3 regions of the Streptomyces sp. NPDC018610 genome follow, and region 3 is predicted to be linked to each of the others. Evidence: predicted binding sites of a transcription regulator. Region 3 holds the regulator's gene; each other region holds the start of a gene.
The links. The regulator HrcA, encoded in region 3, represses chaperone genes, less so after heat shock. The targets are predictions, from matches to a motif close to TTNGCACTCNGNNNNNCNGAGTGCNAA.
Positions count from the first base shown of each region.

Region 1: the regulator HrcA is predicted to act here: its motif matches at 7,213-7,239, upstream of groL (chaperonin GroEL).
Region 2: the regulator HrcA is predicted to act here: its motif matches at 2,445-2,471, upstream of groES (co-chaperone GroES).

Region 1 is NZ_JBISAL010000006.1:111,395-120,830, forward strand. Features, by position in the region: gene ACH5A8_RS16995 (ABC transporter substrate-binding protein) at 1-290, shown strand, start outside; gene ACH5A8_RS17000 (DUF3263 domain-containing protein) at 482-760, shown strand; gene otsB (trehalose-phosphatase) at 958-1,824, shown strand; gene ACH5A8_RS17010 (trehalose-6-phosphate synthase) at 1,871-3,295, opposite strand; gene ACH5A8_RS17015 (glucosyl-3-phosphoglycerate synthase) at 3,379-4,350, opposite strand; SAM riboswitch class I at 4,555-4,713, shown strand; gene thrC (threonine synthase) at 4,731-6,020, shown strand; gene ACH5A8_RS17025 (MoaD/ThiS family protein) at 6,017-6,292, shown strand; gene ACH5A8_RS17030 (cold-shock protein) at 6,722-6,925, shown strand; gene groL (chaperonin GroEL) at 7,401-9,023, shown strand; gene ACH5A8_RS17040 (NADH:flavin oxidoreductase) at 9,221-9,436, shown strand, end outside.
Region 2 is NZ_JBISAL010000007.1:160,161-169,596, forward strand. Features, by position in the region: gene groL (chaperonin GroEL) at 221-1,846, opposite strand; gene groES (co-chaperone GroES) at 1,990-2,298, opposite strand; gene ACH5A8_RS19280 (hypothetical protein) at 2,697-3,008, opposite strand; gene ACH5A8_RS19285 (polysaccharide deacetylase family protein) at 3,069-3,938, opposite strand; gene ACH5A8_RS19290 (polysaccharide deacetylase family protein) at 3,935-4,861, opposite strand; gene ACH5A8_RS19295 (methyltransferase domain-containing protein) at 5,148-6,362, shown strand; gene ACH5A8_RS19300 (MscL family protein) at 6,578-7,006, shown strand; gene ACH5A8_RS19305 (LacI family DNA-binding transcriptional regulator) at 7,068-8,096, opposite strand; gene ACH5A8_RS19310 (ABC transporter substrate-binding protein) at 8,240-9,436, shown strand, end outside.
Region 3 is NZ_JBISAL010000001.1:756,045-765,480, forward strand. Features, by position in the region: gene ACH5A8_RS03385 (nitronate monooxygenase) at 1-343, opposite strand, end outside; gene dnaJ (molecular chaperone DnaJ) at 443-1,576, opposite strand; gene hrcA (heat-inducible transcriptional repressor HrcA) at 1,577-2,593, opposite strand; gene ACH5A8_RS03400 (MBL fold metallo-hydrolase) at 2,731-3,462, shown strand; gene ACH5A8_RS03405 (DUF3097 domain-containing protein) at 3,494-4,348, shown strand; gene hemW (radical SAM family heme chaperone HemW) at 4,435-5,667, opposite strand; gene ACH5A8_RS03415 (SpoIIE family protein phosphatase) at 5,813-7,705, opposite strand; gene ACH5A8_RS03420 (AMP-dependent synthetase/ligase) at 7,996-9,436, opposite strand, start outside.

The DNA of each region.
Region 1 (9,436 bases), on a different contig from region 3:
ACGACAAGAAGAACGTCCTGGACTTCTCCCGCGAGTACGACCTGCTGCCCGTCACCAGCTCCGCGTCGGACGCCATGACCGCCTCCGAGCAGGACAAGAAGCTGTGGCCGTTCCTGGAGGAGCTGCCGCTCGCCCAGCTCTACCCGTTCGGCAAGACGTCCTGGGCGCAGGTCAGCGCGGAGGTCAAGAAGCAGATCGGCCGCACGGTCAGCCCCGAGGGCGATCCCACGGCGATCCTGAACCAGCTCCAGACCACGGCGTCCGACGTCGAGAGCGCCCACGAGGGCTGACCGGCCGGGTGCGGGCCCCGCGCCCGGTGCCGCTGTCGGTGGCGGGAGCTACGGTGCGGGGTATGGACGCACGGGACGACGAGCGGGGGCGGGGCGAGGGCCGGGACCGGGGCGCGGACGGGGGTCCGGGGCCGGGCGACGGTCCGGAGTCCGACGAGGGCCGGGGCGCGGGCCGGGAGCGGGGCGACGGCGTGGACACGGGCCCCGAGGAGGGGCACGGCCCCGGTGAGGGGCCGGGCGGCCGGCGGGAGCTGGGGCGCCGGGAACGGGACGTGCTCGCGCTGGAGCGGCGCGGCTTCGCCGGCCCCGGCGCGAAGGAGCGCGCGATACGCGAGGAGCTGGGCCTGTCCCCCGTGCGCTACTACCAGCTCCTCAACGCCCTCCTGGACGACACGCGCGCGCTGGCGCACGACCCGGTGACCGTCAACCGCCTGCGCCGGGTGCGGGAGTCCCGCCGCTCCGAGCGCTGAGGCGGTCCCGGCCGGCGGGTGGCGCGCGGGAGCCTCCGCCGACGCCGTGCGAGCCGCCGCCGGTACGGATGTAGAGCCGTCGGTGTGGACGTACGAGCCGCCGCCAGTACGGATGTGCGAGCCGCCGCCGGTGTCGGAGGGTGAGCCGCCGCCGGTGTCGAGGAGTGGCTCCGGCCGAGTGTGGATAGGTTCGGCACATGGGCAGCCACGACACGGACTCGACCAATCCCGCCCCCTCCCTGCCGACGCCTTCCACGCGGGCCGGCCGGGACGGCCTCGCGGCCGTCCTCGCGCGGCCGGAGCGTGCGGTGATCGCACTGGACTTCGACGGGACGCTCGCCCCGATCGTGTCCGACCCCGACCAGGCCAGGGCGCACCCGGAGGCGGTGCCCGCGCTCGCCGCGCTGGCCCCGAAGGTGGCCGCCGTCGCGGTGGTCACCGGCCGCCCGGCCGGCGTCGCGGTGCGGCACGGCGGTTTCGCGGGCGTACCGGGCCTGGAACACCTCGTCGTCCTCGGCCACTACGGCGCGGAGCGCTGGGACGCCGCCACCGGCACCGTCACCGCACCGGCCCCGCACCCCGGCGTCGCCGCCGTCCGCGCCGAACTGCCGGGCTTCCTGGACCGGATCGGCGCCTGGCAGGGCACCTGGATCGAGGAGAAGGGCCGTTCCCTCGCCGTCCACACCCGCCGCGCCGAGGACCCCCAGGCCGCCTTCGACCTGCTGCGCGAACCCCTCACCGGGCTGGCCGCCCGGCACGGCCTGATCGTGGAGCCCGGCCGCATGGTCCTGGAGCTGCGCCCGCCGGGCATGGACAAGGGCGTCGCCCTGGCGGACTACGTCCGCGACCTCGGCGCGGCCTGCGTCCTCTACGCCGGCGACGACCTCGGCGACCTCCCCGCCTTCGCCGCGGTGGAGGAACTGCGCACCGACGGGGTCCCAGGCCTCCTGGTCTGCAGCGGCAGCGCGGAGGTCACGGAACTCTCCAAGCGGGCGGACCTGGTCGTCGACGGCCCGGCGGGCGTGGTCGAGCTGCTGAGGGACCTGGCGGACGAGCTGCCGTAGTCCCGGGGGCCGTGCCCCCGGGGCCCGTCCCCGGGGGCCGCCGTCGTCAGAGTTCGTTCAGCTGGTCCAGGAACCACTGGGCCGGGGGGAGGGCCGTGGCGGCGGCGGCCAGGCGCTTGCTGCGCTCCGCCCGCTCCGGGCCCGCCATGGTCAGGGCCTCGTGCAGCGCGTGCGCCGTGCCGACCACGTCGTACGGGTTGACGGTGATCGCGTCGTCGCCGAGCTCCGCGTACGCGCCCGCCTCCCGGGACAGCACCAGCGCGCACCCCGCGTCGGAGACGACCGGTACCTCCTTGGCGACCAGGTTCATGCCGTCGCGGATCGGGTTGACCAGGGCGACGTCGGCGATCCGGTACGCCGCGAGCGAGCGCGCGAAGTCGTCCTTGACGTGCAGCACGACCGGGGTCCAGCCGGGGGTGCCGTAGCGCTCGTTGATCTCCTCGGCCAGGCGCCGCACCTCGGCCGTGTACTCGCGGTAGACGGCCAGGTCCTGGCGGGAGGGGTAGGCGAAGGCGACGTGGACCACCCGCTCGCGCCACTCGGGCCGGTCCTCCAGGAGCTGCCGGTAGGCCAGCAGTCCCCGCACGATGTTCTTCGACAGCTCGGTGCGGTCCACCCGGACGATGGTGCGGCGCGCGCCGCCGTCCGGCGCCGCGCCGATCTCCTCGCGCAGCGACGCCATCCGCTCCTTCACATCGGCCCGGTGCGACCGTTCCCGCAGGAACTCCGCGTCCGCGCCCAGCCCGTGCACGCCGATCCGGGTGCCGCCGAGCCCGCCGGTCAGCTCCTCGCAGCAGCCGGTGAACGCGTCCGCCCACCGCCGGGTGAGGAACCCCAGCCGGTCCGCGCCCAGCATCCCGCGCAGCACCTGCTCGGCGACGTCGTCGGGAAGCATCCGGAAGTAGTCCACCGGGGCCCACGGGGTGTGCGAGAAGTGCCCGATCCGCACGTCCGGCCGGAAGTCGCGCAGCATGCCCGGGACGAGCGTGAGGTGGTAGTCCTGCACCACCACGGCCGCGCCCTCGGCCGCCTCCTCCGCGAGCGCCTGGGCGAAGGCCCGGTTGTAGGCCTCGTACGACGCCCACCGGCGCCGGAACTCCGCGTCGAATACGGGTTCGAGAGGCGTCTGGTAGAGCATGTGGTGCACGAACCAGAGCACCGAGTTGGCGATCCCGTTGTACGCGTCGGAGAAGACGTCCGGATCGATGTCGAGCATCCGCACCCGCTGTCCGCCGGTGTCCTCCGCCGGCAGCCTGCGTCCGCCCTCGAAGCGGCGCACCGCCTCCCGGTCGGCGTCGCCCAGTGCGGCGCACACCCACACGGCGCCCGCGTCCGGGCCGATCGCGGACAGTCCGGAGACGAGCCCTCCGCCGCCGCGTCTCGCGTGCAGCGCGCCGTCCGGGCGCGCCTCGTACGAAACCGGCCCGCGATTGGACGCGACCAGCACCTCGGCACCGTGCGTAGCAGCCATGGTCCTCAACCTAGCCCGGCCCCCGAAGGCTCAAACGTACGGCTCGGCTTCGTAGCGGGGCCCGCGCGCACGAGGGCGGGCTTTCACGCCACCCGGCGGGCCGCGTACTCCGCGATCTCCGTCATCGGGGGGCGTTCCTCGGTGTCGACCGAGTAGGTGCGCGGTTCGAAGCCGTCCGGGCCGCGTTCGAACTGGGTGAGGCTGGGGCGGATCAGATGGCCGCGGGCCAGGCGCAGCTGGGCGGTGCGGTAGATGGCGGCGGCCATCCGGCCGAGCGCCTGTCCGTCCTGGTGCCGGTGCCTGCGCACGCCCACGTCGACCTGGGCGAGGGCGTCCAGGCCGACCAGGTGCAGCGCGTCGACCAGCATGCCCAGCTCGACGCCGTAGCCGACGGGGAAGGGCAGCTGCTCCAGCAGCGAGCGGCGGGCCGCGTACTCGCCGCCCAGGGGCTGGACGAAGCCGGCCAGCTGGGGCCAGTGCATGTTGAGCAGCGGTCGGGCCATCAGCTCGGTGACCCGGCCGCCCTGTCCGGCCGCGGCCGCACCGGCGGCGGGGACGTCGGACAGGGTCAGCGGACGGTCGTACATCGCCTTGACCAACTGCACGTCCGGGTCGGTGAGCAGCGGGCCGACGATCCCGGTGACGAAGTCGGCGGAGAACTCGCGCAGATCGGCGTCGACGAAGCAGACGACGTCCCCGCCGGTCACCAGCAGGGAGCGCCACAGCACCTCGCCCTTTCCGGGCACCGCCGGGAGGCGGGGGAGGATCTCGTCGCGGTGCACCACGCGGGCGCCCGCGGCGGCGGCCACTTCGGAGGTGCGGTCGGTGGAGCCGGAGTCGACGACGACGAGCTCGTCGACGAGCGGCGCCCGCTCCATCAGCTCCTCGCGGACGACGGCGACGATGTCCCCGACCGTCGCCTCCTCGTTCAGCGCGGGCAGCACCACGCTGACCGTCGAACCGCTCGCGCGCTTGGCGGCCAGGACCGTCCGCAGCGGGCGGTCGGTCACGGACCAGGAGCGCGTCCTCAGCCAGCGCTCGACTTCTTCCAGCACGGTCGACGGCTCCTCACTCCAGCTCGGACGACTTCGGGACGACCGCGGGACGACGTCCGGTCGGCCGCGGCACGGATCACATCATCCTGTGATCTGTCTCGCGGTTCGGACGACTATCTCTCACTGTCCCGGCCTTCGGTTACAGTCTTGAACAACGCGGATGACCATCGCATGCCGGGGTCGCCGCGACTCACAATCGAATACCGCTCATCCAGAGGGGCAGAGGGACACGGCCCGATGAAGCCCCGGCAACCCTCCAGCCGGTCTCGTAGATCGCTCGGTTCGATCGTTTTCGCGAGGCTCCCGGCTAGGGAAGGTGCCAAATCCGTCTCACGGCGAGATGCGTCGTGAGGAAGATGAGGAGAAAGGGCCTCGCCTCCATGGCTGTGCAGACAGTTGCAAGCAGCACCGACTCCACCGTAGACCTCGGGCCCGCCGCGGCGCTCAGCTGCCGGGAGTGCGGTCACCGCGTGCCCCTCGGCCCGGTCTTCGCCTGCGAGGAGTGTTTCGGCCCGCTGGAGATCGCCTACGACTTCTCGGCCTACGACACCGAGGAACTCCGCAAGCGCATCGAGGCGGGACCCGCGAACATCTGGCGCTACGCCCCCCTGCTGCCCGTCCCCGCCGACGTGGCCGGCAAGCCGAACATCAACCCCGGCTGGACCAAGCTCGTCCAGGCCGACCGCCTCGCCGCCGCACTCGGCGTCGAGACCGGCAAGCTGTTCGTCAAGGACGACTCCGGCAACCCGACGCACTCCTTCAAGGACCGCGTCGTCGCCCAGGCCCTGGAGGCCGCCCGCGCCTTCGGCTTCACCACCCTGTCCTGCTCCTCCACCGGCAACCTGGCCGGCGCCGTCGGCGCCGCCGCGGCCCGCGCCGGCTTCCGCTCCTGCGTGTTCATCCCGCACGACCTGGAGCAGGGCAAGGTCGTCATGGCGGCGGTCTACGGCGGCGAACTCGTCGGCATCGAGGGCAACTACGACGACGTGAACCGCTTCTGCTCCGAGCTGATCGGCGACCCGGCCGGTGAGGGCTGGGGCTTCGTCAACGTCAACCTGCGGCCGTACTACGCCGAGGGCTCCAAGACGCTGGCGTACGAGATCTGTGAGCAGCTCGGCTGGGAGCTGCCGGACCAGATCGTCGTCCCGATCGCCTCCGGCTCGCAGCTCACCAAGATCGACAAGGGGCTGCGGGAGCTGGTCGAGCTCGGCCTGGTCGCGGACAAGCCGTACAAGATCTTCGGTGCGCAGGCCGAGGGCTGCTCGCCGGTGTCCACCGCCTTCAAGGCCGGCCACGACGTGGTGCGGCCGCAGAAGCCGAACACCATCGCCAAGTCCCTGGCGATCGGCAACCCGGCCGACGGCCCCTACGTCCTGGACATCACCCGGCGCACCGGCGGCGCGGTGGAGGACGTGACGGACGAGCAGGTCGTGGACGCGATCAAGCTGCTCGCCCGCACCGAGGGCATCTTCGCCGAGACGGCGGGCGGCGTGACGGTCGGCGTGACGAGGAAGCTGGTCGAGGCCGGCCTCCTCGACCCGGCGAAGACCACCGTCGTCCTCAACACCGGCGACGGACTGAAGACCCTGGACGCGGTGGCGGGCACGGGCCTCACCGCGACCATCCGCCCGACCCTGGACTCCTTCCGAGAGGCTGGCCTCGCATCATGAGCGTGACCGTTCGCATCCCCACCATCCTGCGCACCTACACCGGCGGCCAGGCCGAGGTGAGCGCCGACGGCGCGACCCTCGCCGACGTCATCGCCGACCTGGAGAAGAACCACGCGGGCATCTCCGCGCGCGTCCTGGACGACCAGGGCAAGCTGCGCCGCTTCGTGAACGTCTACGTCAACGACGACGACGTCCGCTTCGAGCAGGGCCTGCAGACGGTCACCCCGGACGGCGCCGGCGTGTCCATCATCCCGGCGGTCGCCGGCGGCTGAGTCTTACCGCGGGTAATCCCGGTTACCCGGCGTTTGTGGAACTGCCCCCTCCGTGAGAGAAGCGGAGGGGGCAGTTCTGTGTGATTGAGCGCGGTAGAGTTGGGGAACGCGCTCCTGATCAGTGGATCAGGAAGCCCTGTTTTCCTGCCGCACGCCGATGAGAAGTAGCCAAAGTGCGTGCGCGTTTCACGGCATTTGTCTTGTTTGCCGGGCCCGACTTGCCCTGAATCCAGATGAATTCTCACCACATTCCGGACCGCTCCCGTCCAGATTTCTCGTCCGATTGACCTGTTGCAGACGGCAGTTGGACAGATACATTCAGCCGCGGTCGACGCGTTCCGGCGCACGCCCCCGTCCACGGGGGGTGAGGTCTGACCCGGATCCGCGAAGTGTGGATCCGTGCAAGGGCCAGTAATAGGGGAGTTAGGCATGGCTCAGGGCACCGTCAAGTGGTTCAACGCGGAGAAGGGGTACGGCTTCATCGCGGTCGACGGTGGTGCGGACGTCTTCGTCCACTACAGCGCGATCCAGATGGACGGCTACCGCTCGCTGGAAGAGGGTCAGCGGGTCGAGTTCGAGATCTCGCAGGGCCAGAAGGGTCCGCAGGCCGACATGGTCCGCGTGACGGCCTGAATCGCGCGACCACCGCAAGCGTTCTTCGAAGGGCCCGCATCTCCACCGGGGGTGCGGGCCCTTCGGCGTGCGCGCGCCCAGTGCGGCCGGCGCGGGCGGTCGGCGCCCGGCGGGGGCGTGTGGTCGCGGACCGCCGTCGCCCGACCGCCGCCCCTCATCGAGTCCGCTTCGCGGACGCTTGCGCCCACCCGTCGCCCGACCGCCGCCCCTCATCGAGTCCGCTCCGCGGACGCTTGCGCCCACCCGTCGCCCGACCGCCGCCCCTCATCGAGTCCGCTTCGCGGACGCTTGCACTCTCGGGGGTCGAGTGCTAATCATTGCGTTAGCACTCTGAAGGTGAGAGTGACAACGAGGACCGGGTCGGTGAGGCCCGCGGGCCGGGTGGGGCAAGGAACCACGAGGCGCGCGAGCCGTCCGTCGCGGGCGCGGGCGCGGTCCGAAGGAATCACCCCCAGTCCTGGAGGGACCACTTCACATGGCCAAGATCATCGCGTTCGACGAGGAGGCGCGGCGAGGCCTCGAGCGCGGCATGAACCAGCTCGCGGACGCCGTCAAGGTGACCCTCGGCCCCAAGGGCCGCAACGTCGTCCTCGAGAAGAAGTGGGGCGCTCCCACGATCACCAACGACGGTGTCTCCATCGCCAAGGAGATCGAGCTCGAGGACCCGTACGAGAAGATCGGCGCCGAGCTGGTCAAGGAAGTCGCCAAGAAGACGGACGACGTCGCCGGCGACGGTACGACCACCGCCACCGTCCTCGCCCAGGCGCTGGTCCGCGAGGGCCTGCGCAACGTGGCCGCCGGTGCCAACCCGATGGCCCTCAAGCGCGGTATCGAGAAGGCCGTCGAGGCCGTCTCCGCCGCCCTGCTCGACCAGGCCAAGGAGGTCGAGACCAAGGAGCAGATCGCCTCCACCGCCTCCATCTCCGCCGCCGACACCCAGATCGGCGAGCTGATCGCCGAGGCCATGGACAAGGTCGGCAAGGAAGGCGTCATCACCGTCGAGGAGTCGCAGACCTTCGGTCTGGAGCTCGAGCTCACCGAGGGCATGCGCTTCGACAAGGGCTACATCTCCGCCTACTTCGCGACCGACATGGAGCGCATGGAGGCGGTGCTCGAGGACCCGTACATCCTCATCGCCAACTCCAAGATCTCCTCGGTCAAGGACCTGCTCCCGCTCCTGGAGAAGGTCATGCAGTCGGGCAAGCCGCTGCTGATCATCGCCGAGGACGTCGAGGGCGAGGCCCTGTCGACCCTGGTCGTCAACAAGATCCGCGGCACCTTCAAGTCCGTCGCCGTCAAGGCCCCGGGCTTCGGCGACCGCCGCAAGGCCATGCTCGGCGACATCGCCATCCTCACGGGCGGCGAGGTCATCTCCGAGGAGGTCGGCCTCAAGCTGGAGAACGCCACCCTCGACCTGCTGGGCAAGGCCCGCAAGGTGGTCATCACCAAGGACGAGACCACCATCGTCGACGGCGCCGGCTCCTCCGAGCAGGTGGGCGGCCGCGTGAACCAGATCCGCGCCGAGATCGAGAACAGCGACTCCGACTACGACCGCGAGAAGCTGCAGGAGCGCCTGGCGAAGCTCGCCGGCGGTGTCGCGGTCATCAAGGCCGGCGCCGCCACCGAGGTGGAGCTCAAGGAGCGCAAGCACCGCATCGAGGACGCCGTGCGCAACGCCAAGGCGGCCGTCGAGGAGGGCATCGTCGCCGGTGGTGGCGTGGCCCTGCTGCAGGCCTCCCAGGTGTTCGAGAAGCTGGAGCTCGAGGGTGACGAGGCGACCGGCGCCAACGCCGTGAAGCTCGCGCTGGAGGCCCCGCTCAAGCAGATCGCCGTCAACGGTGGTCTCGAGGGTGGCGTCGTCGTCGAGAAGGTGCGCAACCTGACGGTCGGCCACGGCCTGAACGCCGCGACCGGCGAGTACGTCGACATGATCGCCGAGGGCATCATCGACCCGGCGAAGGTCACGCGCTCCGCGCTGCAGAACGCCGCGTCGATCGCCGCGCTGTTCCTCACCACCGAGGCCGTCATCGCCGACAAGCCGGAGAAGGCCGCCGCGCCGGCCGGCGGCGGCATGCCGGGCGGTGACATGGACTTCTGATCCTCCCCGAGGATCGGACCCGTCCGTCGCACACCGAGGGCGGCATCCCCTGTCAGTCACGACAGGGGATGCCGCCCTCGGGCGTGTTCCGGGTCACTTCGCGGCGTCGGCGGAATACCGGGGCGGGCTTCGGTGTCAGACTGCATGCGCATGCACATACCAATGGGTATCACCGAGTCCCGCACAGGAGCCCCCACATGAGCGTCACCACGTCCGAGCCCGCCCCCGGTCCCGCCTCCGAGCCGTCCTCCCGCGCGGCCCGGGTCCTCGCCCGGCCCGTCACGCTGAACGGTCTGACCGTGCCCAACCGCATCGCGATGGCCCCGATGACCCGCATGTTCTCCCCGGGCGGCGTCCCGGGCGAGGACGTGCTGTCGTACTACGCCCGCCGTGCCGCCGCCGGTGTGGGGCTG
Region 2 (9,436 bases), on a different contig from region 3:
GCCCGCTCCCTCCGGTCGGCGGAACTGGTACGGGAAAGCTGTACCGGTCTTACGGTACAGGCCTGCGGTACCAGTCGCACGGAGTAGCGGACGCAGCGCGGGCACGTCCGGGCGAGCGCGCCCGGCAGCAGGGGGCCCGACACGCCGGTGCCCGGCGCCCCCGAAGGGGTGCCGGGCACCGGTGGTCCGCTCAAGCCGTCGATCGGCTCGGCGTGTCGCCTCAGTGGGCGTGGCCGTGGCCGTGGCCCGCGGCGGCCGGCTCTTCCTCTTCCTTCTTCTCGACGACCAGGGTCTCGGTCGTCAGGAGGAGGGAGGCGATGGAGGCCGCGTTCTCCAGGGCGGAGCGGGTGACCTTGACCGGGTCGATGACGCCGGCCTTGACCAGGTCGCCGTACTCGCCGGTGGCGGCGTTGTAGCCGCTGCCCTTCTCCAGCTCGGCCACCTTGGAGACGATGACGTAGCCCTCGAGGCCGGCGTTCTCGGCGATCCAGCGCAGCGGCTCGACGGCGGCGCGGCGGACGACGGAGACACCGGTGGCCTCGTCGCCGGTCTTGTCGAGGTTGCCCTCGAGGACCTTCACGGCGTGGACCAGAGCGGAACCGCCACCGGAGACGATGCCCTCCTCGACCGCGGCGCGGGTCGCGGAGATGGCGTCCTCCAGACGGTGCTTCTTCTCCTTCAGCTCCACCTCGGTGGCGGCGCCGACCTTGATCACGCACACGCCGCCGGCCAGCTTCGCGAGGCGCTCCTGGAGCTTCTCGCGGTCCCAGTCGGAGTCCGTGTTCTCGATCTCGGCCTTGATCTGGGCGACGCGGCCCTCGACGTCCGCCTTGTTTCCGGCGCCGTCGACGATCGTGGTGTCGTCCTTGGTGACCGTGACGCGGCGGGCGGAGCCCAGCACGTCCAGGCCGACCTGGTCGAGCTTGAGGCCGACCTCCTCGGAGATGACCGTGGCGCCGGTGAGGATCGCCATGTCCTGGAGCATCGCCTTGCGGCGGTCGCCGAAGCCGGGGGCCTTCACCGCGGTGGCGTTGAAGGTGCCGCGGATCTTGTTGACCACCAGGGTCGACAGGGCCTCGCCCTCGACGTCCTCGGCGATGATCAGCAGCGGCTTCGAGGCGTTGGTCTGGATGATCTTCTCGAGCAGCGGGAGCAGGTCCGCGATCGAGGAGATCTTGCCCTGGTTGATCAGGATGTACGGGTCGTCGAGGACGGCCTCCATACGCTCCTGGTCGGTGACGAAGTACGGGGACAGGTAGCCCTTGTCGAAGGCCATGCCCTCGGTGAAGTCCAGCTCCAGACCGAAGGTGTTGGACTCCTCGACGGTGATGACACCGTCCTTGCCGACCTTGTCCATCGCCTCGGCGATGAGCTCGCCGACCTGCTGGTCCTGGGCGGACAGCGCGGCCACGGCGGCGATGTCGGACTTCTCGTCGATCGGGCGGGCCGAGGCGAGCAGGTCCTCGGAGACGGCGGCGACGGCCGCGTCGATGCCCTTCTTCAGCAGCGCCGGGGAGGCGCCGGCGGCGACGTTCTTCAGGCCCTCGCGCACCAGCGCCTGGGCGAGCACGGTGGCGGTGGTGGTGCCGTCACCCGCGATGTCGTTGGTCTTGGTCGCCACCTCCTTCACCAGCTGGGCGCCGAGGTTCTCGTACGGGTCCTCGATCTCGACCTCGCGGGCGATGGTGACGCCGTCGTTGGTGATGGTCGGGGCGCCGAACTTCTTGTCGATGACGACGTTGCGGCCCTTCGGACCGATCGTCACCTTCACCGTGTCGGCAAGCTTGTTGACGCCGCGCTCGAGGGCGCGACGGGCGTCCTCGTCGAACTTCAGGATCTTCGCCATGGCAGCGGGAGCCCTCTTCCGAAATCTAGGGTGAAAAAAGCCGCGCCCCGGGCGCCCGGCTTCTTATCGGTCGCGGGGGCCAGGGGCGCAGCTCACAGCAGAATGCTGAGGTGAGGGTTTCCGGGGATGTCCCCGAGAACCTCTTACTTCTCGATGATCGCGAGCACGTCGCGGGCCGAGAGAACGAGGTACTCCTCGTTGTTGTACTTCACCTCGGTGCCGCCGTACTTGCTGTAGAGCACGACGTCGCCGACCTGGACGTCGAGCGGAAGACGGTTGCCGTCCTCGAAGCGGCCCGGGCCCACGGCCAGGACGACGCCCTCCTGGGGCTTCTCCTTGGCGGTGTCCGGAATGACCAGGCCCGAAGCCGTGGTCTGCTCGGCGTCGAGCGGCTGGACCACGATGCGGTCCTCGAGCGGCTTGATGGCAACCTTGGAGCTGGCGGTCGTCACGATCCGACCTCCCCCTTCGGAGATCTCACGGGGTTAACTGTCTGAGGTGGCGACCAGGTCGATCCGTCGTCGCGGGTGCCGGACCTGCCCGTCGCTTTGTTGGCACTCTCCAGGGGGGAGTGCCAGACCTGAGACTATGACCGTCGTTAGCACTCGGTCAAGCGGAGTGCCAATTGCTCGCGGCGCGTCGGGATGTGGGCCGCCTTTTGTCGTACGTGCGTACGAAGTCGCCGTGCCCTGGAGCGGCCTCTCCCCGGGGGCCGCCGCCCCGGATCCCCGCTCCGGCCCGAACGGCCTCGCGCGCGAGCGCCGGACGGGCTGTCCGCGCCGGCGCGTGGATGCGAGCGCCCCGCCCCCTTCCCCGGCGTCCGCGTTTGTACGACCGTAGGTTCATGCGGTCACGTTCCCCTGCCTCGGTCGCGGTCACCGGTGGGCTTCTGCTGCTGCTCGTCCTGGTGGCGGACGTGACGGCCGGGCTGCTGGTCGTCATCGTGCTCGCCGTGCGGGGGCTGGGCCGGGTGGAGGCTCCGGGCGGCGGACCCGCCGGGCCGCCGCCGGGCGACCTGGTCCCGGTGGCGCTGTACGGCGCCCTGGCGCTGGCGGCCGCGACGACCGGGGTCCTGCTCGTGCGCGGCGGGTCCCGGTTCACCGGCGCGGTGCAACTGGCGCTCGCCGTGCTGGTCGCGGGCGCCGCGCTCGGGGCCTGGCACGACACGCACCACCGCGACCGCTTCCCCGCCACTCCCCCCTCCGACCGGCTGGTCGACGCCTCAGAGGTAGTCCCGCAGCCGCCCCACCGTCAGCCCCTCGGCCTCGATCTCGCGCAGCAGCCGGGTGGTGCGCTCGCGCAGGCCCGGGCCGTTCAGGTCGTCGTCGTCCGAGGCGACGAGGACGATGTCGCCGGGGCGCAGCGCGTGAGGGCCGTGGGTGAAGCGCAGGCCGGTCGCGGTCAGCGCGGCGCGCCACAGGACGACCGCCGACACTTGGCAGTGGGCGGCGGCGCGCAGGGTCGTGGTGTCGTAGGCGCCGTAGGGCGGCCGGAACAGGCGGGGGCGGACGCCGAAGCGGGCGTGCAGCTTGTCGCGCTGTCCGCAGATCTCGGCGCGCTGTCCGGCGTAGGGCAGGCCGCGCAGTGAGGGGTGGTCGAGGGTGTGGTTCTGCAGGTCCGCGCCGACGGACAGCAGGCGGGCGAAGTGCCCGTACCCCGGTCCGACGACGCTGTCAGTGAGGAACAGGCTGACCGGCAGCCGCAGTTCGCGGACCATGGCGACGAACTGCGGGTCCCGCTCGGCCTCGTCGTCGTAGGTGAGGAAGACGACGCGGTCCGCGGTGTCGGCGTGGTCCACCACCGGAGGGAGCGCGGACGCTCCTGCGGTGGCCGCCGCGGTGGCGGACGCCGGGCGGCGGTCCGGCGGGCGCGGCGGCTCGGCCGGCGGGGCGTCCAGGCCCCAGCGGCGGTAGGGCTGTTCGGCGGCCGGGCTCGCGGGCCGCACCCGCTGCGCCGCCTTGCGGCCCAGCCGCTCGATCGGGTCGACGGACGGCGCGCAGCCGGCCAGGAGCAGCGGCAGCGCGGCCGCGAGCAGCGTCGCGACGGCGCGCCGCGCCCCCGGTCCCGTCCCCGGCCGGCGCGGCGGTCTCACAGGTAGTCCTCCAGCCGGGCCACCGCGAACCCCTCGGCCGTCACGTGGTTCAGGAACCGGCGCATGTCGTCGGCCATGGTGCCGTTCCACTCGTCGCGTCCCCGGAAGTGGGTGAGGACGATGTCGCCCCGGCGCATCCGCTGGTCGTCCTCGCGGAACTCCCAGTGGTCGACGTAGACCTCCTCGTTCCAGATCGGCGCGTACTTGATGCCGCAGGACTTGGCGGCGACCAGGGAGTCCTGGTTGTAGTTGCCGTAGGGGAAGCGCACGACGGCCGGGCGCCTGCCGAACTGCTTCCGCATGATGTCCTGCATGTCGCAGATCTCGTGCCGCTGGTCCTCGTAGGACAGGCCCGGCAGGTACGGGTGGTGCAGGGTGTGGTTGTCGAGGGTGACCCCGGCGTCGCGCATCTTGCGGAAGTAGCCGTAGTCGTCCTTGATCAGGTAGTCGCTGAGGAACGCCGTGTACGGGATCTTCAGCTCGCTCATCATGCGCAGGAACTCGGGGTCCTTCTCCGCGCCGTCGTCGATGGTGAGGAAGACGACCTTGTCCTCGGTGGGGACGGTGGTGAAGACCGGGGGCAGGTTCCAGTCCTCCTGGTGGTCCACCTCGAAGCCCGGGCGGGCGGTGATCCTCGGTTTCACGGCGGGGGGCGCGGGGGGTGTGAGCGGCACCCGCGCCAGGCCCCAGCGCTTGGCCGCGGCGACCCGCGCGGTATAGGAGGCGTGCAGGCGGGTCGCGTAGGAGTCGAGGGCGCGGGCGGGGGGCGCCTGGAGGAGCTGCTGGCCCTGGGCGGGGCGGACCGGCGTGTCCGGCCGCGAGCAGCCCGCGGCGAGTGCGGCGACGGCGAGGACGGCGAGTGCGGCTCGGGCGCCGACACGTCGATACATGGTCTTTTTATCAGTTTGTACTACTAGTCTCATGGCGCCGGATCCTCCCAGGACACCGCCCGGATCCCGCGCCGACACCGCGGCCCGCGCCGCACCTTCCACCGACCGGCCCAACGAACCGGCCTGCCGCCCGCCATCCGCGGACCGCCGCCCGCACCTGCGGACTGCCGCTTGCCGCCTGCCTGCCGCCTGCGGACTTCCACCTGCCGCCCACCACCCACGAACCGCCGCCCGCCGCCCGCGAACTGCCCGCCCGTGGACCGCCCCGCCGGGCCCGGCGGCGCCTCCCCCTCCGGCCGGGGCGCCGCCCGCTCCCCCGCTGCCGGACAATGAGCCGGTGAACGACGCACAGGCCGCCGCCCCGCTCCACGCCTTCGCCGCGCTCCTCACCCCCGAGGGCCGCGCCCTCCTGGACGAGGTGCGCGGCACCGACCCCGCCGACGAACTCGCCGTCGCCACCCGCCTGCGCCGCGAGCACCCCGCCGAACTCGTCTCGGCGGCGCTCGGCCAGGCCCGGCTGCGGCAGCGGGCGGCGGCGAAGTTCGGGGAGGCGGACGCGCGGCGGATGTTCTTCACGCCGAACGGGGTCGAGCAGTCCACCCGGTCGAGCGTGGCCGCGTACCGCGCGGCACGGCTGCGGGAACTGGGCGTGACCTCGGTCGCCGACCTGTGCTGCGGCATCGGTGGCGACGCGATCGCGCTGGCCCGCGCCGGGATCCGGGTCCTCGCCGTGGACCGGGACCCGCTGACGGCCGCCGCGGCGCGGGCGAACGCCGATGAACTCGGGCTCGCGGACCTCGTCGAGGTGCGGGAGGCGGACGTGACGGAGGTGGACCCGTCGCCGTACGACGCGGTCTTCGTCGACCCGGCCCGTCGGGGCGGCCGCGGCCGGATCTTCGATCCGGAGGCCTACTCGCCCCCGCTGTCCTGGGCCGTCGACACCGCCCTCGGCGCGCCGCGCGCCGCCCTGAAGATCGCCCCCGGCATCCCCCACGAGGCGCTCCCGCCGCAGGCCGAGGCCGAGTGGATCTCCGACGGCGGGGACGTGAAGGAGGCGGTGCTGTGGTTCGGCACCGAGCCGGGCCTGGTCCGGGCGACGCTGCTGCCCGGCCCCCGCACCCTGCGCGGGCGCGGCCTCCCGGACCCCCAGGTACGTCCGCTCGGACGGTACCTGTACGAGCCCGACGGCGCCGTCGTCCGCGCCCACCTGGTCGCCGAGGTCGCCGAGGAACTCGACGGCGGCCTCCTCGACGAGACGATCGCCTACGTGACCGCCGACGAGCTGCGCCCCACCCCGTACGCCACCGCCTACGAGATCACCGACCGGCTCCCCTTCAACGTGAAGAAGCTGAAGGCGCTGCTGCGCGAGCGGGAGATCGGCGTGCTGACGGTCAAGAAGCGGGGCTCGGCGGTCGAACCGGAGGAACTGCGCCGCAAAGTGCTGCCGAAGCCGCACGGCCGGGCCGCCGTGACCGTTTTCCTCACCCGGGTCGCCGGCGCCCCGACGATGCTCCTGGGCCACCCGGCCGGGTGAGGCCGCCCGCGGAGCCCCGGCCCTTGAGAGCTGCGAACAAAAGTGGGTTCCGATCAGCGGGCGGTGTCCGGCGCCTTGCGATCGCGCGTGCCGGGCGCCGCCCGCCGGGGCCCACTTCTGTTCGCAGCTCTGAGGCCCCCACTCGGACCCGCCCCGCATGCGTCCCCCGCCCGACGCGCCGAGACTGACCGTGTCGAGCGGAGGCGAGGAGAACCATGCTGCGGGGCTTCAAGAACTTCCTGATGCGCGGCGATGTCATCGTCGTGGCCGTCGGCCTGATCGTGGCCCTGGCGTTCAGCACGCTGATCAAGGCCTTCACCGACTCCGTGATCAACCCGATCATCGCCCGAGCCCAGGGCAACGCGTCGCCGGGACTGGGCTGGCAGCTCGGCCGGCCCGGCAACACCGCGACCTATCTGGACATCGGCGCGTTCATCTCCGCGCTGATCTACTTCATCGTGTTCATGGCGGTCGTGTACTTCCTGATCGTCGTGCCGTACAAGCACGTCCAGAGCCGCAGGGGCGTGACGGTCTTCGAGGAGGACGGCCCCCTCAAGACCTGCCCGGCCTGTCTCTCGAAGGACCTGCCCGAGGCCGCCGCCAAGTGCCGTCACTGCGGCAGCGCACAGCCCGCCCTGGTCTGATCCGGTCCCGTCTTCGAAACTTTCGAAGACGCCCCGGTCGACGCGGAAGCCGCCCCGTCCCTCACCGGGCCGGCGCCGCCGTGCTGCTGCGCACGACCAGGCTCGTCGCCAGCTCCACCCGGGTCGCCACCGGGGACTCGTCCTCGCGCCCCAGATCCAGCACCAGCTTCGCCGCCGCCTCCGCCATCTCCGTCAGCGGCTGGCGTACGGTCGTCAGCGGAGGCCCCACCCAGCGCGCCACCGGCAGGTCGTCGAAGCCGACCACGCTCAGGTCCTCCGGGATGCGCAGCCCCAGCTCGCGCGCCGCCTCGTAGAGGCCGAGGGCCTGGAGGTCGTTGCCCGCGAAGACGGCGGTCGGCCGGTCCTCGCGGCGCAGCAGCTTCAGCCCCAGCCGGTAGCCGGCCTCGTGGTGGAAGTCGCCCGCCAGGATCACCGACGGGTCCACCGGCAGCCCCGCCGTCTCCAGCGCCGCCCGGTAGCCGTCGACGCGGGCGCGGCTGCACATCATCCGCGAGGGCCCGCTGATCGCGCCGATCCGGGTGTGACCCAGCTCGATCAGGTGCCGGGTGGCGGCGAGCCCGCCCTGCCAGTTGGTCGCGCCGATGGAGGGCACGTCGGTGCCCGGGTCGCCGGCCGGGTCCATCACGACGAACGGGATGGATCGGCTGGTCAGCAGCGCCCGCTGGGACTCGTCGAGCCCGGACAGCACGAGGACCACGCCGTGCGGACGGCGGGCGGCGACCTGGTCGGCCCAGCTGCGGCCGGGGATCAGCCGGCCGGCGCTCTCGGAGAGCACCACGCTCAGGCCCGCCTCCCGCGCCACGTTCTCCACACCGCGGATGACCTCCATCGCCCAGGCGCTCTCCAGCTCGTGGAAGACGACGTCGATCAGCGGCGAGCGGGTCGCCTCGGCGCGGCGGCGCCGGTAGCCGTGGGCGCGCAGCAGCTCCTCGACCCGGCTGCGGGTCCCGGGAGCGACGTCCGCACGCCCGTTCAGCACCTTCGAAACAGTCGGAGCTGACACCCCGGCCTCGCGGGCGATCTCAGCGAGGGTGGCGGTGCGCGTTCCTGCGGGCTTCGTCGGTTTCATGGTCGCGATCGTATCTCTGCGCGACCCCTTGACGAACCCCCTCGCACGTCTTACGTTCCCGGAACATTCGAAGTAGCATCCGAAACATTCGGGTCCGGGCGAAGAGTCCCTCCCGAGCGAACTTCTGTGAGAGGTGCCGTCACATGGAGTCCTACAGCAGGCGCTGGTTCCTCGGCGCCGGCGCCACCTTCGCCTCGGCGGCCGCGCTCACCGCCTGCGGATCCGGCAGCGGTTCCGGCGGTTCGGGCGGCGGCACCATCACGGCGATGGTGTACGGCGACGACGCGGCGAAGATCCAGGCCCAGCAGGTCAAGCGGTTCAACTCCTCCGCGGCCGCCAAGAAGGCCAAGGGGGAGGTGAAGCTGCAGAAGATCCCCGCCTCCGACTACCCGGCCAAGCTGCGCACGGCGATGGGCTCGCCCAACGCCCCCGACGTCTTCTTCAACTGGGGCGGCGGCTCGATCAAGGCGTACCAGGAGGCCGACCAGCTGATCGACCTGACCGACATCATCCAGTCCGACGCGGTCCTCAAGGACGGCTTCCTGCCCACCGTCCTCGCCTCGGGCGGGCTGAAGGGCAAGACCTACGGCGTCCCGATGCGCGGCACGCAGCCGGTGGTCCTCTTCTACAACAAGACGCTGTTCGCCGAGCACAAGCTGCAGCCGCCCACCAGCTGGGACCAGCTGCTCGACATCAACGCCAAGCTGAAGAAGGCGAACATCACCCCCTTCGCGCTCGGCGGCGCCGACGTCTGGCCCGAGCTGATGTGGCTGGAGTATCTGGTCGACCGCATCGGCGGTCCGGCGGTCTTCGCCCGGATCAAGGACGGCGACGCCTCCGGCTGGGGCGACCCGGCCGTCCTCAAGGCCGCCCAAACGGTCGAGCAGCTCATCGACGACGGCGCCTTCGGCAAGGGCTACAGCTCGGTGTCGTACAACAACCACGGCGCGTCCGCGGCCTTCGCCAAGGGCAAGGCGGCCATGCACCTGATGGGCTCCTGGGAGTTCTCCACGCTGCTCGGCATCTTCCCGGACTTCGCCAAGAAGGACGTGGGCTGGTGCGCCTTCCCGAAGTTCGACGGCGGCGCCGGCGACATACGCAACGTCGTCGGCAACCCCAACAACTACTGGTCCGTGAACGCCCGCGTCTCCAACAAGGACGCGGCCATCGCCTTCCTGCGCGACTGCGCCTCCGAGACGTACACCAAGGACCTGATCGCCAACGGCGACGTCCCGACCACCACCATCGCCGCCAACCTGCTGGACTCCTCCCCCAACCCGGAGTTCGCCAAGTTCCAGTACCAGATGGTGCAGCAGGCCCCGGCGTTCACCCTGAGCTGG
Region 3 (9,436 bases):
CGTAGCCGTCGTCGCGCGCGCGGTCCGGCTCACCCAGCTCGGTCCCGTACCAGGCGGCCTCACCGGCCAGCTGCTGGGCGTACAGGTCGACGGCGCCGGACTCCGCGTGCTCGGGCTGGGGCATGAACACGTTCACCCCGAAGGGACGGCCGGTCAGCCCGCGCACCTGCTTGATCTCCTGGTACATGCCGTCCGCGGTCTTGTACCCGGCGGCGAGGAAGCCGAGCCCGCCGGCCTCGGACACCGCGGCGGCGAGTTGTGGGCCGGAGGGACCGCCCGCCATCGGGGCCTGCACGATCGGATGAGGAAAGAGATCGGTCAGCGCGGACAATGCGGAGGACATGACCGCATGGTGTCACGTCCTCCGCACGGCTCCGAATCCGGGCGTCCACCGGCATATGCCGAGGGCAACCCATGTCGTCCCGCAGGGGCGGACCGGCCCTCAGCGCCCGTTGAACGCGTCCTTCAACCGCGAGAACAGCCCCTGCTGACCCGGCTGGAACTGGCCCTGCGGGCGTTCCTCGCCGCGCAGCTTGGACAGCTCGCGCAGCAGGCGCTCCTGCTCCGGGTCGAGCTTGGTCGGGGTCTGGACCTCGACGTGGACGATCAGGTCGCCCCGGCCGCCGCCGCGCAGGTGCGTGACGCCCCGGCCGTGCAGCGGGATCGACTGGCCGGACTGGGTGCCCGGCCGGATGTCGACCTCCTCCATGCCGTCCAGCGTCTCCAGCGGCACCTTGGTGCCGAGGGCCGCCGCGGTCATCGGGATGGTGACCGTGCAGTGCAGGTCGTCGCCGCGCCGCTGGAAGGTCGGGTGCGGCAGCTCGTGGATCTCGACGTACAGGTCGCCGGCGGGACCGCCGCCGGGGCCGACCTCGCCCTCGCCCGCGAGCTGGATCCGCGTGCCGTTGTCCACACCCGCCGGGATCTTCACCGTGAGGGTGCGGCGGGCGCGGATGCGGCCGTCGCCCGCGCACTCGGGGCACGGGGTCGGCACCACCGTGCCGAAGCCCTGGCACTGGGGGCAGGGCCGGGAGGTCATGACCTGGCCCAGGAAGGACCGGGTGACCTGCGAGACCTCGCCGCGGCCGCGGCACATGTCACAGGTCTGGGCGGTGGTGCCCGGGGCCGCGCCCTCGCCGTTGCACGTGTTGCAGACGACGGCCGTGTCGACCTGGATGTCCTTCGTCGTGCCGAAGGCCGCCTCGTCCAGCTCGACCTCGAGCCGGATCATCGCGTCCTGGCCCCGGCGGGTGCGCGAGCGCGGCCCGCGCTGCGACGCCGTGCCGAAGAACGCGTCCATGATGTCGGAGAAGTTGCCGAACGACCCGGCCCCGAAGCCGCCGGCGCCGCCGCCGGACTGCGACAGCGGGTCGCCGCCGAGGTCGTAGACCTGCTTCTTCTGCGGATCCGACAGCACCTCGTAAGCGGCGTTGATCTCCTTGAACCGCTCCTGGGTCTTCGGATCGGGGTTGACGTCCGGGTGCAGCTCGCGCGCGAGCCGCCGGAACGCCTTCTTGATCTCATCCTGCGACGCGTCGCGGCGCACGCCGAGAACGGCGTAGTAGTCCGTGGCCACTTACGACTCCGCCAGGATCTGTCCGACGTACCGTGCCACTGCGCGTACCGCTCCCATCGTTCCCGGGTAGTCCATGCGGGTCGGTCCGACCACGCCGAGCTTGGCCACTGCCTCGCCGCCCGAACCGTAGCCCACCGACACGACGGACGTGGAGTTGAGTCCTTCGTAGGCGTTCTCGTGACCGATGCGCACGGTCATGCCCGGATCCTGCGTCTCACCGAGCAGCTTCAGCAGGACGACCTGTTCCTCCAGCGCCTCCAGCACGGGCCGGATGGTGAGGGGGAAGTCGTGTCCGAAGCGAGTGAGGTTGGCGGTGCCGCCGATCATCAGCCGCTCCTCGTTCTCCTCGACGAGGGTCTCCAGGAGCGTGGACAGCACCGTCGAGACCGTGCCGCGGTCCTCGGGGTCGAAGCCGTCGGCCAGGTCCTCCACCAGCTGCGGCACGTCCGTGAAGCGGCGGCCGGCGACCCGGCTGTTCAGCCGGGCCCGCAGGTCCGCGAGCGAGGTCTCCCCGAACGGGGCCGGGCAGTCGATCATCCGCTGCTCGACCCGCCCCGTGTCCGTGATCAGCACGAGCATCACCCGCGCGGGCGCGAGCGACAGCAGCTCCACGTGCCGCACGGTCGAACGGGTCAGGGACGGGTACTGCACCACCGCGACCTGCCGGGTGAGCTGCGCGAGCAGCCGCACCGTGCGGGCCACGACGTCGTCGAGGTCGACGGCGCCGTCGAGGAAGTTCTGGATGGCGCGCCGCTCGGGCGCGGTCATCGGCTTGACCCCGGCCAGCTTGTCGACGAAGAGGCGGTACCCCTTGTCGGTGGGGATGCGGCCGGCGCTGGTGTGCGGCTGGGCGATGTAGCCCTCGTCCTCCAGGGCCGCCATGTCGTTGCGGACCGTGGCCGGCGAGACGCCGAGGCTGTGCCGCTCGGTGAGGGCCTTGGAGCCGACCGGCTCCTCGGTGCCGACGTAGTCCTGGACGATGGCGCGCAGCACCTGAAGCCTTCGCTCGCTGAGCATCGCGCACACCTCCAGAGTCGTCCCTCGGCTCCCGCCTGGCACTCGGCGCATACGAGTGCCAGCTCTCCCCCGCCCAGTGTACGGCTGTCGGGTGCGTCCGGAGCAAGGCCGGTCCCCGGCAAGGCTAGCTTCGGGGCATGACGGTGACTTGGGAAGAGCTGGGCTGGGAGCGGTTGGCCGACGGGGTGGGCCGCATCCGGCTGCCGGGCTGGGACTGCACGGTGGGACTGGTCGCCGGGGAGAGCTCCGCGCTGCTCGTGGACGCCGGCTCCGGGCTGGCGGAGGGCGCGCGGCTGCGGGAGCAGACGGCACGGCTGGCGGGCGGGGATGTGACACTTCTCGCGCTGACGCACCCGCACTTCGACCACGTCTTCGGCGCCGCCGCCTTCCCGGACGCCGAGATCTACGCCGCCGGGGGCGCCCACGCCGTCCACGACGACGAGGGCGGGCGGGCGGAGCTGCGCGAGGACGCGGTGCGCCACGGGCTGGACGCCCGGGCGGCCGACGAGGCGGCGGCGGCCCTGGTACGGCCCGGCCACGAGGTACGCGACCGGCTGGCCCTGCCGCTGGGCGGCGGCCGCGAGGCGCTGCTCGCGAACGTCGGCCCGGGCCACACCGCGCACGACCTCGCGGTGCTGGTGCCGGGCGGGCGGCCGGTGGTGTTCTGCGGCGACCTGGTCGAGGAGTCCGGCGAGCCGCAGGCCGGCCCCGACGCCGTGCCGTCCGGGTGGCCCGCCGCGCTGGACCGGCTGCTGGAGCTGGGCGGGGCCGACGCCGTGTACGTCCCCGGGCACGGGGCGGTGGTGGACGCGGACTTCGTCCGGGCCCAGCGCGACGCCCTGGCGCGACGCTTCGGCGTGTCGCCCTGATCGGCCGCGGACTTCTCCTATCGTCACTCGAATGCGCCCACCCGTCTCCCGCCGCCGCCCTTCCGACGAGGGCCCTTCGGGCCCGCGCCCTCGTTCGTACTCGGCCGACCTGACTCCCCCGTGGAAGAAGCCGAAGGCCGTGCCGGAGATCGCGGCCGAGCCGGGTCTGGTCGTGGAGGAGCCGGCCACCGGCTTCTGCGGGGCGGTGATCGGCTGCGAGGCCGGCACGGTGACCCTGGAGGACCGCTTCGGCAAGCACCGCGTCTTCCCGCTCCAGCCCGGCGGTTTCCTGCTGGAGGGCCGTACGGTGACGCTGGTCAAGCCGTCCTCCGGACCGGTACGGCCCACCCGTACGGCGTCCGGTTCGGTCGCCGTGCCCGGCGCACGCGCCCGCGTGGCCCGCGCCGGGCGCATCTACGTGGAGGGCCGGCACGACGCCGAGCTGGTGGAGAAGGTCTGGGGCGACGACCTGCGCATCGAGGGGGTGGTCGTGGAGTACCTGGAGGGCGTGGACGACCTGCCGTCGATCGTCGCGGAGTTCGCGCCGGGGCCGGACGCGCGGCTGGGGGTCCTGGTGGACCATCTGGTGCCGGGGTCCAAGGAGTGGCGGATCGCCGAGTCGGTCACGAGCGAGCACGCGCTGGTCGTCGGGCACCCCTACATCGACGTCTGGGAGGCCGTGAAGCCGTCGTCGGTGGGGATCGCGGCGTGGCCGCGGGTGCCGCGGGGGCAGGACTGGAAGACGGGCGTCTGCCGGGCTCTGGGCTGGCCGCCCCACACGGGGGCCGCCTGGCAGCACATCCTGTCGAGGGTGCGGTCCTACCGGGACCTGGAGCCCGAGCTGCTGGGCAGGGTGGAACAGCTGATCGACTTCGTGACCGTGTGACCCAGTCGCCCCTGCCCGTCCCCTCCCTGGGGGCCGCGCACCGGGGACGGGACGGGTGAAGGCGGCGGGGGCGAGGAGAGGGCCGGTCAGTCCACCAGGTCCCGCACCACCGCGTCCGCCAGCAACCGCCCCCGCAGGGTCAGCACGGCCCGCCCGGCCCCGTACGGCTCCTCCTGGAGCAACCCGTCGGACAGCGCCCGGCGAGCAGCGGCGAGCCCCGCCTCCCGCAGCAGCGACAACGGCGCCCCCTCCCGCAGCCGCAGCTCCAGCAGGATCCGCTCCACCCGCCGGTCCTCGTCCGTCAGGACCTCCCGCCCGGCCCCGGGTGACCGCCCCTCCGCCAGCGCGGCCGCGTACGCCCCGGGATGCTTCACGTTCCACCACCGCACCCCGCCCACGTGCGAGTGCGCCCCCGGTCCGGCCCCCCACCAGTCGGCCCCGCGCCAGTACAGCTCGTTGTGCAGGCAGCGCCCCGCCTCGGAGGTCGCCCAGTTGGACACCTCGTACCACTCGAACCCGGCCCCCGACAACACCTCCTCGGCGATCAGGTACCGGTCGGCGTGCACGTCGTCGTCGGTCATGGGCACCTCCCCGCGCCGGATCCGGCGGGCGAGCTGTGTGCCCTCCTCCACGATCAGCGCGTACGCCGACACATGGTCGGGCCCGGCGCCGAGCGCCGCGTCCAGCGAGGCCCGCCAGTCGTCGTCGGACTCGCCGGGGGTGCCGTAGATCAGATCGAGGTTGACGTGCTCGAAGCCGGCCGCGCGGGCCTCGGCGACGCACGCCTCGGGGCGGCCGGGGGTGTGGGTGCGGTCGAGGACCTTCAGCACGTGCTGCCGGGCGCTCTGCATGCCGAAGGAGATCCGGTCGAAGCCGCCCTCCCGCAGGGCCGCGAGGTACGCGGGGCCGACGGACTCCGGGTTGGCCTCGGTCGTGACCTCGGCGTCGGGCGCGAGCCCGAACTCGTCGCGGATCGCGTGCAGCATCCGTACCAGGTCGCCGGCGGCGAGCAGGGTGGGAGTGCCGCCGCCGACGAAGACCGTGCGGACCTCGCGCGGGTCGTCGCCGAGGACCTTGCGGGCGAGGCGCACCTCGTCGACGAGGGTCGCGGCGTAGTTGTCGCGGGAGGCGAGCACGCCGCCGGTGCCGCGCAGCTCGGTGGCGGTGTACGTGTTGAAGTCGCAGTAGCCGCAGCGGGTGGCGCAGTAGGGGACGTGCAGGTAGAACCCGAGGGGCCGGTCGGCCGCCCCGGCGAGCGCGGACGCGGGCAGCGCGCCGTCGGCGGGGACGGGCTCGCCGTCGGGAAGTGCGGAAGGCATGCCTTCCATTGTCCAGCACCGCGACGGTCACCGAACGTCACCGTCCGGGCACCCGTCCGGCGCCTGCTCCCGGCGGAAACGCCCGTCCCCCACCGGCCCCGGCGGACCTTCCCGGACGTCGCCGCCCCCGAGCGGCCGCCGGCCCTCACTCCGCCTGGAGCACCAGCAGGGCGAGATCGTCCTCCGGGGGCCGTTCGCCGAACTCGTGCACGAGTCGCTGGATGCGTTCGGCGATCAGTTCCGCGTCGAGGCCGGCGCAGCCGGCGAGGGCGGTGGCGAGTCCGTCGGCGTCGTCGAACAGCCGGGAGCCCGAGCGCCGCTCGGTGATCCCGTCGGTGACGCACAGCAGCGAGTCCCCGGGCGCCAGGTCGAAGGCGTCGCAGGTGTACGTCTCGTCCTCGATGACGCCGAGCAGCGTCTGCGGGCGGGCGACGGCGCGCACACCCCCGTCGCGGGCGAGGACCAGGGGCAGGGGGTGCCCGGCGCAGGCGAGGGTGCAGCGCACTCCCCCCTCGAAGGGGGCCAGCTCGCCGTAGAGCAGGGACAGGAAGCGGGTCTGGGGGCCGTCGCCGGGCGCCGGGGTGCGCCCGCCCGCGGCGACCAGGACGCGTGCGGCGGCGTCGGCCGCCTCGGTGGCGTCGTCCAGGAGCAGCTGGTTGAGGCGGTCCAGTACGTCGGCGACGCCGTAGCCCTCGCGGGCCAGCAGCCGCAGCCAGGGCCGGGCGAGACCGATGACCACGGCGGCCTCGGGGCCCTTGCCCTGCACGTCGCCCACCGCGAAGCACCAGCGGCCGTCGCCGGCCGGGAACAGGTCGTAGAAGTCGCCGCTGGGGCCGCCCTGGTCGCACGGTTCGTAGACGAGGGCGCTGCGCACCCCGGGGATCTCGGCGACCGCGCCGGGCAGCAGTCCGCGCTGGAGGACGGCGCTGATGGTGGCCTGCCGGGCGTACTGCCGGGCCGCGCCGATGCCGAGGGCGACGCGCCGGCTGAGGTCCTCGACCAGCCCGGTGATCTCCTCGGGGAAGCCGACCGGCCCGGCCCGGCCGATGACGAGTGTGCCGAGCGGGCGGCCGCCGGCGATCAGGCGGTAGGCGAGCGCCGAGCCGTCCGCGGCGCGCGGACCCAGCGCATGGCCGGGCCAGGGATAGGCCGCGGGTCCGGAGCGCAGGCCGTCCTCCGGGTGCGGAGGGTCCTTCTCCAAGGCCTGGCGCAACTCCTCGATGCGGTTCTCACTGCTGTGCCAGACCCGGGCGAGCCGCGGGCCGGCCGCGCCGGCGCCGTCGGCCCAGCCGCCGCGCGCGGTGGACTCGTCCTCCAGCCACACCGCGCACCAGTCGGCGAGCCGGGGCACGATCAGCTGCCCGGTGAGGGCGGCGACCAGATCCTCGTCGAGCTGCCCGGCGAGCAGGTCGGAGGCCTCGGCGAGGAAGGTCAGGGCGCCGCGGCCCAGCCACTCGCGGTCGCGTTCGGCGCGCTGCGGTTCGGGCGCGAGGATCTCGGCGACGCCGAGCCCGTACTCGGCGTCGTAGGCGCCCTGGCCGTCGCAGGCCGTGCCGTCCTCGGCGGGCAGCCGGGCCCACACCGTCTTGACCCCGGGCCGGTAGGTGATGCCCCAGGCCTCGGCGAGCGCCGCGACCAGCCGCAGTCCGCGGCCGTACTCCGGAGGCTCGTACGGCGTCGGGGCGCGATGGTCGCGGGGGGCGCGCGAGGGGTGCTGGTCGGAGACCTCCACGACGCACGCGCCGGTCTCGGGTTCCAGCCGACAGGCCAGTTCGACGTCGGTGCCCGCGTGGACGACCGCGTTGGTGACCAGTTCGCTGACGACGACGAGGACGTCGTCGGCCAGCCGGTCGGGGACGGTCAGGCCGAGGTCCCGCCACTCGTCGAGCGTCGCACGCGTCAGCGCGCGGGCGGAACCGGGCGCGAGGGGGCCGCCGGGCAGCGTCGCACGCGCCTCGGCGTGCGCCCCCGCGTGCTGGGGCGCGGGGGCGCCGAAGGCACGGGGGACGGTCTCCCGTTGCGTCGGAATGGCTCCCATCCGCAGCTCCCGAGCATTCGCCCGAATCGCGGTCGATTCGGTTCGGTCGATGCGGACAGGGTGACAGACCGACTGCGCTCATAAGCATGGAGTCACCGAAGTGGCCCGTTTTTCGTGAGAACCGTGCTAGCAACCTCTCAGAGACGGACAGGAGCGGTACGCGTCCGGTCCGGCTGCTCTCCCTGGGGCACGGAGCCCACTCGGAGGACGCGGGAACCGCGTGCCCGGCCGACACCACGACCGGCGGCCGGAAGGCGCACCGGTCCCGGGTCCCCTGCCCCGAGCGAGCGCTACGCCTCGCGCGCCCCCGCGTACATCTCGTCGATCAGGTGCTTGTACTCCCGCTCCACCACCGGCCGCTTCAGCTTCAGGCTCGGGGTGATCTCGCCGTGCTCGACGTCGAGGTCGCGCGGGAGCAGCCGGAACTTCCTGATGGTCTGCCAGCGCTGCAGGCCCTCGTTGAGCCGCTTGACGTAGCCCTCGACCATCTCGACGGTCTGCGGGGCGGCCATGATCTCGGCGTACGGCTTGCCCTCCAGGCCCGTCTCCTTGGCCCACTCCTCGATCGCGGCCTCGTCGAGGGCGATGAGGGCGGTGCAGAAGTTCCGGTCGGCGCCGTGCACGAGGATGTTGGAGACGTACGGGCACACCGCCTTGAACTGGCCCTCGACCTCGGCGGGCGCGATGTACTTGCCCCCGGACGTTTTGATGAGGTCCTTCTTGCGGTCGGTGATGCGCAGGTAGCCGTCCGGGGACAGCTCGCCGATGTCGCCGGTGTGGAACCAGCCGTCGGACTCCAGCACCTCGTCGGTCTTGTCGGGCAGCTTGTGGTAGCCCTGCATGATGCCGGGGCCGCGCAGCAGGATCTCGCCGTCGTCGGCGATGCGGACCTCGGTGCCGGGCAGCGGCTTGCCGACGGTGCCGGTGCGGTAGGCCTCGCCGGGGTTGACGAAGGAAGCGGCGGAGGACTCGGTGAGGCCGTAGCCCTCCAGGATGTGGATGCCGGCGCCGGCGAAGAAGTAGCCGATCTCGGGGGCGAGGGCGGCGCTGCCCGACACGCAGGCGCGCAGCCGGCCGCCGAAGGCCTCCTTGATCTTGGCGAAGACGAGGGTGTCGGCGACCTTGTGCTTGGCGGCGAGCCCGAAGGGCGCGGAGTGGACGCCGGTGCGCTGGAAGTTGTCCTGGGTGACCTTGGCGTACTCGCGGGCGACCTCGGCGGCCCACTGGAAGATCTTGTACTTGGCGTTGCCGCCGGCACGGGCCTTGGCGGCGACGCCGTTGTAGACCTTCTCGAAGATGCGCGGCACGGCGGCCATGTAGGTGGGCCGGACGACCGGCAGGTTCTCGATGATCTTGTCGACGCGGCCGTCCACGGCGGTGACGTGGCCCAGCTCGATCTGGCCGGAGGTGAGGACCTTGCCGAAGACGTGGGCGAGCGGCAGCCACAGGTACTGCACGTCGTCGGGGCGGAGCAGGCCGGTGGCGGCGATCGCCTTGGCCATGTACGACCAGTTGTCGTGCGGCAGGCGCACGCCCTTGGGACGGCCCGTGGTGCCGGAGGTGTAGATGAGGGTGGCGAGCTGGTCCTTGGTGATCGCGCCGACCCGCTCCTTGATCAGCTCGGGGTGCTTGTCCAGGTAGGCGGCGCCGCGCTGCTCCAGCTCGGCGAGGGTGAGCACCCAGTCACCGCTCTCCACGCCCGCCGGGTCGAGGACCACGACGTGGTGCAGG